Regions from separate parts of the Variovorax sp. GW821-FHT09B01 genome, predicted to be linked through region 1. Evidence: riboswitches for the same ligand, from Rfam matches in the RefSeq annotation. Region 1 holds a riboswitch; the other holds the start of a gene.

Region 1 (3,970 bases):
TTGTCGCCGATGATGAAGGCCTGCGCCAGCCCGTCGGGACTGGGCTGCACGGCGTACTGCAGGTTCAGGCCCCACTGGCTGCCGTCGCCCAGCAGTTGCTGGAAGCGCGGCGTGTCCTGCGGCGTGCTGATGACGAGGATGTCGCGCATGCCGCCGAGCATCAGCGTGCTCAGCGGGTAATAGATCATGGGCTTGTCGTACACCGGCAGCAGCTGCTTGCTGATCGCGAGCGTGGCCGGATGCAGCCGCGTGCCCGAGCCGCCGGCCAGGATGATGCCTTTGCGCTGCGTCGTCTGGATGGTCATCGTTGGTGTCTCTTCTCTTCGGGTGTCGTGTTCGACGCGGACGCCGGACTCAGAGGATCTCGCGCAACATGCGCGCGACGCCGTTCTGCCACGGCGGCAGCACCAGCCCGAAGGCGGCCTGCAGCTTCGAGGTGTCGAGGCGCGAGTTGTGCGGCCGGGTGGCCGGCGTGGGAAAGGCGCTGGTCGGCACGGCCTCGACCTGCTGCGGCCCGGCCTTGAGCTCGACGCCGGCCTGCTGCGCGAGTTCGAGCACGTAGCGCGCGTAACCGTACCAGGTGGTCTCGCCGCCCGCGATCGCGTGATACAGCCCGGCCTTGGACGGGTCCTGCAAGGTGGCGCGGATGGCATGGGCCGTGATGTCGGCCAGCAGCTCGGCACCGGTGGGCGCGCCGAACTGGTCGTCGATGACGGTCAGCTTGTCGCGCACCCTGGCCAGCCGCAGCATGGTCTTGGCGAAGTTGCCGCCGCGCGCCGCATAGACCCAGCTGGTGCGAAAGATCAGGTGCTTGGCGCAGTGCTGCGCCACCAGTTGCTCGCCCTCGAGCTTGGTGCGGCCGTAGACGCTCAGCGGTCCGGTCGCATCGTCTTCCTTCCAGGGCTTGCTGCCGCTGCCGTCGAAGACGTAGTCGGTCGAGTAGTGGACCATCAGCGCGCCGATCTCCTGCGCGGCCTGCGCCACCACGCCGGGCGAGGTGGCATTGAGCTTGCGCGCGAACTCGGGCTCGCTCTCGGCCTTGTCGACGGCGGTGTGGGCGGCGGCATTGACGATCACGTCGGGGCGCACCTGCCGCACGGTGTCGGCCAGTTGTTCGGGCCGGCTGAAGTCGGCGTGGAAGTCGGTGCTGTCGAAATCGAGCGCGACCAGCTCGCCCAGCGGCGCGAGGCTGCGCTGCAGTTCCCAGCCGACCTGTCCGCCCTTGCCCAGCAGCAGCAGCTTCATGCGGAAGCCTTCGCGTCGTACTGCTTCTCGACCCAGGCGCGGTAGGCGCCGCTTTGCACGTTGCGCACCCAGTCGCCATTGGCGAGGTACCACTCGACCGTCTTGCGGATGCCGGTGTCGAAGGTCTCGGCCGGCTTCCAGCCGAGCTCGCGCTCTAGCTTGCGCGCGTCGATGGCATAGCGGCGGTCATGGCCGGGGCGGTCGGTGACGTAGCTGATCTGCTCGGCATAGCCCTTGCCGTCGGCACGCGGACGCAACTCGTCGAGCAGCGCGCACACGGTCTTCACGATCTCGATGTTCGGCTTCTCGTTCCAGCCGCCCACGTTGTAGGTCTCGCCGAGCCGGCCCGCTTCGAGCACGCGGCGGATGGCGCTGCAGTGGTCCCTGACGTAGAGCCAGTCGCGCACCTGCATGCCGTCGCCATACACGGGCAGCGGCTTGCCGGCCAGCGCATTGACGATCATCAGCGGGATCAGCTTCTCGGGGAAATGGAAGGGGCCGTAGTTGTTCGAGCAGTTGGTGGTGAGCACCGGCAGGCCGTAGGTGTGGTGCCAGGCGCGCACGAGGTGGTCGCTGGCGGCCTTGCTGGCCGAGTACGGGCTGTTGGGCTCGTACTTGTTCTCCTCGGTGAAGGCCGGGTCGGTCTTCGAGAGCGAGCCGTAGACCTCGTCGGTCGACACGTGCAGGAAGCGGAAGGCCGCCTTCTGGTCGGCCGGCAAGGCATTCCAGTGGCCGCGCACCGATTCGAGCAGGCGGAAGGTACCGAGCACGTTGGTCTGCACGAAATCCTCGGGGCCGTGGATCGAGCGGTCCACGTGCGACTCGGCCGCGAAATTGACCACCGCGCGCGGCTTGTGCTCGGCCAGCAGGCGGTCGAGCAGCGCGCTGTCGCCGATGTCGCCCTGAACGAAGATGTGGCGCGGATCGCCCTTGAGCGAAGCCAGGGTCTCGAGATTGCCGGCGTAGGTGAGCTTGTCGAGGTTCACGACCGGTTCGTCGCCTTGGGCGATCCAGTCGAGGACGAAATTGGCGCCGATGAAGCCGGCGCCGCCGGTAACCAGGATCATGGAGTCCTCTGTGCTGTGAATTGGAGTGCCGCTTGGTCAAAAGCCGCGCTGGCGCGGCAACTGCGGATTATCCCATCTGCCTGCAAGGCCGAATCCCGGGGTTGGCCGGTGCCCGCGGCCCGCCTACAATCGCCACCCATTGCAGGAGAGCGGGCCGCATGCATCGCGCAGGCAGCCCCACCGAAGGCGCAAACTCCCATAAACGCTCAGGTCGGCTCCACGCTTCGCGCGGGGCCTGTACTGCAACCACTGAAACGCCGTCTGGAGAGCCAGCACATCGCCCATCGCGGCCGTGCTGCGCCGAAGGAGCAAGTCCGCTGCGAGGTGCAGCGGATGAAACTCTCAGGTACCGAGGACAGGGGGAGCGGCAATTGGACGGCCGTCCGGTTGCGCGCTATCTATTCAGTAGCACGACCTTCACGCCGTTCAAGCGCTTCGACCTCGAAAGGTACTTGAAATGCGCGTGATCGTATTGGGCGCCGGCCTGCTCGGCGTGACCTCGGCCTACTACCTCCAGCAACTCGGCCACGACGTGACCGTGATCGACCGGCAGGCCACCCCGGCCGCCGAAACCAGCTTCGCCAACGGCGGCCAGATCTCGGTGAGCCATGCCGAGCCCTGGGCCAATCCCAGCGCGCCGCTCAAGGTGCTGCAGTGGCTGGGCAAGGAAGACGCCCCGCTGCTGTTCCGCATCCGCGCCGACATGCGCCAGTGGCTCTGGGGCCTGCAGTTCCTGCGCGAGTGCACGCCCGCGCGCACGCGCCACAACATCGAGCAGATCGTGCGCCTGGGCACCTACAGCCGCGACACGCTGCAGCAGCTGCGCGGCGACACCGGCATCCGCTACGACGAGCGCACGCAGGGCATCATGCACTTCTACACGACGCAAAAGGAGTTCGACGGCGCCCTCGCGCCCGCCGAGCAGATGCGCGCGCTGGGCTGCGAGCGCCAGGTGATCTCGGCCGACGAGGCCGTGAAGCTCGAGCCCGCGCTGGCCCACATCCGGCCGCAGCTGGCCGGCGCCACCTACACGGCCGAGGACGAGTCGGGCGACGCCAACCGCTTCGCGCGCGAACTCGCGCGACTCGCGGCCGAGGCCGGTGTGAAGTTCCTGATGAGCCACACCATCACCGCACTGCGCGAGGTGGGCGGTGCGATCGACCACGTCGAGGTCACCGACGCCGAGGGCCGCTTCCAGCGCATCCGCGGCGATGCCTTCGTGATGGCCATGGGTTCGCTGAGCCCGCTGCTGGCGGCACCGTTGGGCATCCGGCTGCCGATCTATCCGGCCAAGGGCTATTCGGTCACGCTGCCGGTCAAGGACGCGAGCAAGGCCTACCAGGTCTCGCTGACCGACGACGAATACAAGCTGGTGTTCTCGCGCTACACCTCGGAGTCGGGCGACCGCATGCGCATCGCCGGCACGGCCGAGCTCAACGGCTACGACCGCGACCTCAACCGCGTGCGCTGCGAAGCCATCGTGCGCCGCGTCGAGCAGCTGTTCCCCGGCGCCGGCGACACCGCGCAAGCCCAGTTCTGGACCGGCCTGCGCCCGGCCACGCCGAGCAACGTGCCACTGATCGGCCGCACGAAACTCGCGAACCTCTACCTCAACACCGGCCACGGCACGCTCGGCTGGACCCATGCCTGCGGCTCGG
Region 2 (3,970 bases), on a different contig from region 1:
CGTCGCGGGGCGGCCGGTGAAGCGCGACGGTCGCCTGCTCGATGTGGACCTCGATCGGCTGCGGCAGCGCGCGGCGGATTCGCAGGCCTATGTGCTGGGGCTGGCATGAGCGCCGCGCTCGATCCCCAGCTCGCGACGATCGTCGCGGCCATGCGCGCCCATGGGGCCCCACCACCATTCTCGGGCACGCCCGCCGAGGCGCGCGAACGCATGCGCCGCGCGGTCATGGCGGCGCGCGAGCGCACGACGCTGCCGGTCGTGGCTTCCACCGAGGACCGCGTCGCCGAGCACCAGGGCCTGCGCGTGCCGGTTCGGATCTATCGGCCCGTCTCGACCGAAGCGGCGTTGCCGACCGTGGTGTTCCTGCACGGCGGCGGCTTCGTGCTCGGCAGCGTCGAACTGATGGACGACATCGCGCGCAAGCTCTGCCGCGACGTCGAAGCCGTGGTGGTCTCGGTGGACTACAGGCTGGCGCCCGAGCACCCGTTCCCGGCCGCGCACGACGATGCACTGGCCGCGACCCGCTGGGCGCTGGGCCATGCGGAAATGCTCGGCGGCGATCCGTCCCGGGTCGCCCTGGCCGGCGAGAGCGCGGGCGCCAACCTCGCGGCCTGCGCCGCGCTGGCGCTGCGCGGCCATGCGCGGCCGCTGGCGGCCCAGCTGCTGGTGGTGCCGGGCCTGGACATGGCGCGCGACGTGGCCGCGATCGAGGCCCGCGGCATCGACTACCCGATGCTCGCACCCGCTGACCTGCGCGAGATCGCCCGGCTCTGCATGGGAGCCTCGGCCCACCGCGCCGCCGAGGTGCCACCGTCTCCGCTGCGCGCGGCGAACGTCGCGGGCCTGCCGCCGACCCTGATCGCCGTCGCCGGCCATGACCCGCTGCGCGAGGAGGGCCTGGCCTACGCGCACCGGCTCGAGGCGGCCGGCGTGCCGACCCGGCTGCTGCGCTTCGACGACATGTTCCACCCGTTCTTCGGCTTCTTCGCGCACTCGGCCGCCGCCGGCCGGGCCCATGACGCCATCTGCCAGGCGCTGTCGGACCGGCTGCGCCGCCACGGCTGAAGCGGCCCGCAATCCACTACACTCGCCCGGGTCAGGAGAGAGCCCCGCACGGGGCCGCCGAAGGCGCAGGGAACCCCCGAACGCTCAGGCAAAAGGACTGACACAGCGCCGGCCTTCGCGGGACGGCGTTTCCTTGCTGGAGAGAGGCCGGTGCCGCAGGCGCCCGGTCCACCGAAGGAGCAAACCCCGATCGTGGGGCGAATCTCTCAGGTAAAGCGGACAGCAGGGGTGGCCCCATGGCGCGAGCCATGGCATTCGATTGCTGCCCCCAGGAGTGCCCCGTGGCTGCTTCCGCCCCCGAATCCGAACTGCTCAAGACCCCGCTGCACGCGCTGCACCTGGAACTCGGCGCCCGCATGGTGCCCTTCGCCGGCTATTCGATGCCGGTCCAGTACCCCGCCGGCCTGATGGCCGAGCACAGGCACACGCGCGAGGCCGCGGGCCTGTTCGACATCTCCCACATGGGCCAGCTGCGCCTGTCCGGCCCCGACGCCGCGGCCGCCTTCGAGACCCTGATGCCGGTCGACGTGATCGACCTGCCCGCGGGCAAGCAGCGCTACGGCCTGCTGCTCGACGACAAGGGCGGCATCCTCGACGACCTGATGTTCTTCAACGAAGGCAACGGCTCGCTGTTCGTGATCGTCAACGGCGCCTGCAAGGTGGCCGACATCGCCCACATCCAGCAGAAGATCGGCCAGCGCTGCCAGGTGCAGCCGCTGCCCGAGCAGGCGTTGCTCGCGCTGCAGGGCCCGCAGGCCGCGGCCACGCTGGCGCGGCTGTCGCCCGGCATCGAGCGCTTCGTGTTCATGACCGGCGGCGCCGTGCAGATCGGCGGCATGGCCGCCTTCGTCACGCGCAGCGGCTACACCGGCGAGGACGGCTTCGAGATCTCGGTCGCCGCGAAGGACGCCGATGCGCTGGCGCGGCTGCTGCTGGCCCAGCCCGAGGTCAAGCCCATCGGCCTGGGCGCGCGCAACTCGCTGCGGCTCGAGGCCGGCCTGTGCCTCTACGGCAGCGACATCGACACCGGCACCACGCCGGTCGAGGCCTCGCTCAACTGGGCGATCCAGAAGGTGCGCCGCACGGGCGGCGCGCGCGCGGGCGGCTTCCCCGGCGCCGAGAAGATCCTGGCCCAGCTCGTGGCCGCCACCGGCGCCGCTGGCCACCTCGACCACGACACCCTGAAGCGCCGCCGCGTCGGCCTGGTCGCGCTCGAGCGCATCCCGGTGCGCGACGGCACGCCGCTGCAGTCCTTCGAGGGCCAGGACATCGGCCAGGTCACCAGCGGCCTGCTGGGCCCGACGGCCGACCGGCCGGTCGCCATGGGCTACGTGGCCACCGCCTTCGCCGAGCCCGGTACCCGGGTGCAGGCCATCGTGCGCGGCAAGCCGGTGCCGATGGAGGTGTCGACCCTGCCCTTCGTGCCGACGCGCTACTACCGCGGCTGACGACCGGACATCCGGCGGACCGCCGTCGCGGCTAACCTACGCCCCGGCATCGGCCACTTTTTATCCACGAGGAGTTTTTCAACATGACCATCAAGTACACCAAGGACCACGAATGGGTGCAGGCCGAGGGCGGCAACGCCACGGTCGGCATCACCGTCCATGCGCAGGACGCGCTGGGCGACGTGGTCTTCGTCGACCTGCCCGAGGTCGGCAAGAGCTTCGCCCAGGGCGATGTCGCCGGCGTCGTCGAATCGGTGAAGGCCGCGGCCGACGTGTTCATGCCCGTCTCGGGCGAGATCACCGAAGTCAACGAAGCCCTGCGCGCCGATCCCTCGCTCGCCAACAGCGCGCCGCTGGCCGAAGGCTGGTTCTTCAAGGTCAAGCTGTCCGAACCGGCGCAGCTCGACGCGCTGATGGACGAAACCGCCTACGGCAAGTTCGCCGAGGAATCCTGAGCTCCTGAAACCGGATGGCCGGACGCGAAGGCTCGCGTCCGGAAGTCCGCTCCCCCTTCTCTTCCCCCGCCCGCCATGCCCACCCCCGCCGCCCTGCCCACCCTGCAAGAACTCGAGAACGCCGAGGAATTCATCGCCCGCCACATCGGCATCGATGCCGACGACGAGGCGCGCATGCTGCCCGTGATCGGGTCGGCCACGCGCGCCGAACTCATCGACGGCATCGTGCCCGCGGCGATCCGGCGCAGCAAGCCGATGCGGCTGCCGGCACCGGCCACCGAGGCCGACGCGCTGGCCGAGCTCAAGGCGATCGCGGCGAAGAACAAGGTGTTCCGCAACTTCATCGGCCAGGGCTACTACGGCACCCACACGCCGGGCGTGATCCTGCGCAACATCCTCGAGAACCCGGCCTGGTACACGGCCTACACGCCCTACCAGGCCGAGATCTCGCAGGGTCGCATGGAGGCGCTGGTCAACTTCCAGACCATGGTCTGCGACCTCACGGGCATGGCGATCGCCAATGCCTCGATGCTCGACGAGGCCACCGCGGCCGCCGAGGCGATGACGCTGGCCAAGCGCAGCGTGAAGAGCAAAAGCAACGTGTTCCTGGTCTCGGGCGACTGCCATCCGCAGACCATCGAGGTGGTGAAGACCCGCGCCGCGCCACTGGGCATCGAGGTCAAGGTCAGCACCGCTTCGGAAACCCTGCCGCACTTGATGGCCAGCGGCGAGTTCTTCGGCGTGCTGGCGCAGTACCCGGCCACCACCGGTCACGTGCACGACCTGCGCCCGCTCGCGGGCCACGCCCACCAGTACGGCGCGGCCTTCTGCGTCGCGGCCGACCTGCTGGCGCTGACCCTGCTCGCGCCGCCCGGCGAATGGGATGCCGACATCGTCTGCGGCACCACCCAGCGCTTCGGCATGCCGCTGTGCAACGGCGGCCCGCACGCGGCCTACCTGGCCTGCCGCGACGATTTCAAGCGCTCGCTGCCGGGCCGCCTG

What was found. A riboswitch is a leader RNA that binds a small molecule or an ion and turns the genes downstream of it on or off. The one in region 1 is predicted to bind glycine.
Region 2: linked by a shared signal. The riboswitch ahead of gcvT (glycine cleavage system aminomethyltransferase GcvT) and the one ahead of AC07RV_RS23440 (D-amino acid dehydrogenase) in region 1 are both predicted to bind glycine.

Annotation. Positions count from the first base shown of each region.
Region 1 covers NZ_JBWKPQ010000008.1:291,697-295,666, forward strand. The annotation lists gene rfbA (glucose-1-phosphate thymidylyltransferase RfbA) at 1-305, opposite strand, end outside; gene rfbD (dTDP-4-dehydrorhamnose reductase) at 355-1,245, opposite strand; gene rfbB (dTDP-glucose 4,6-dehydratase) at 1,242-2,312, opposite strand; glycine riboswitch at 2,564-2,681, shown strand; gene AC07RV_RS23440 (D-amino acid dehydrogenase) at 2,770-3,970, shown strand, end outside.
Region 2 covers NZ_JBWKPQ010000007.1:172,337-176,306, forward strand. The annotation lists gene AC07RV_RS21465 (amidohydrolase family protein) at 1-109, shown strand, start outside; gene AC07RV_RS21470 (alpha/beta hydrolase) at 106-1,065, shown strand; glycine riboswitch at 1,088-1,171, shown strand; glycine riboswitch at 1,192-1,298, shown strand; gene gcvT (glycine cleavage system aminomethyltransferase GcvT) at 1,314-2,513, shown strand; gene gcvH (glycine cleavage system protein GcvH) at 2,597-2,968, shown strand; gene gcvP (aminomethyl-transferring glycine dehydrogenase) at 3,044-3,970, shown strand, end outside.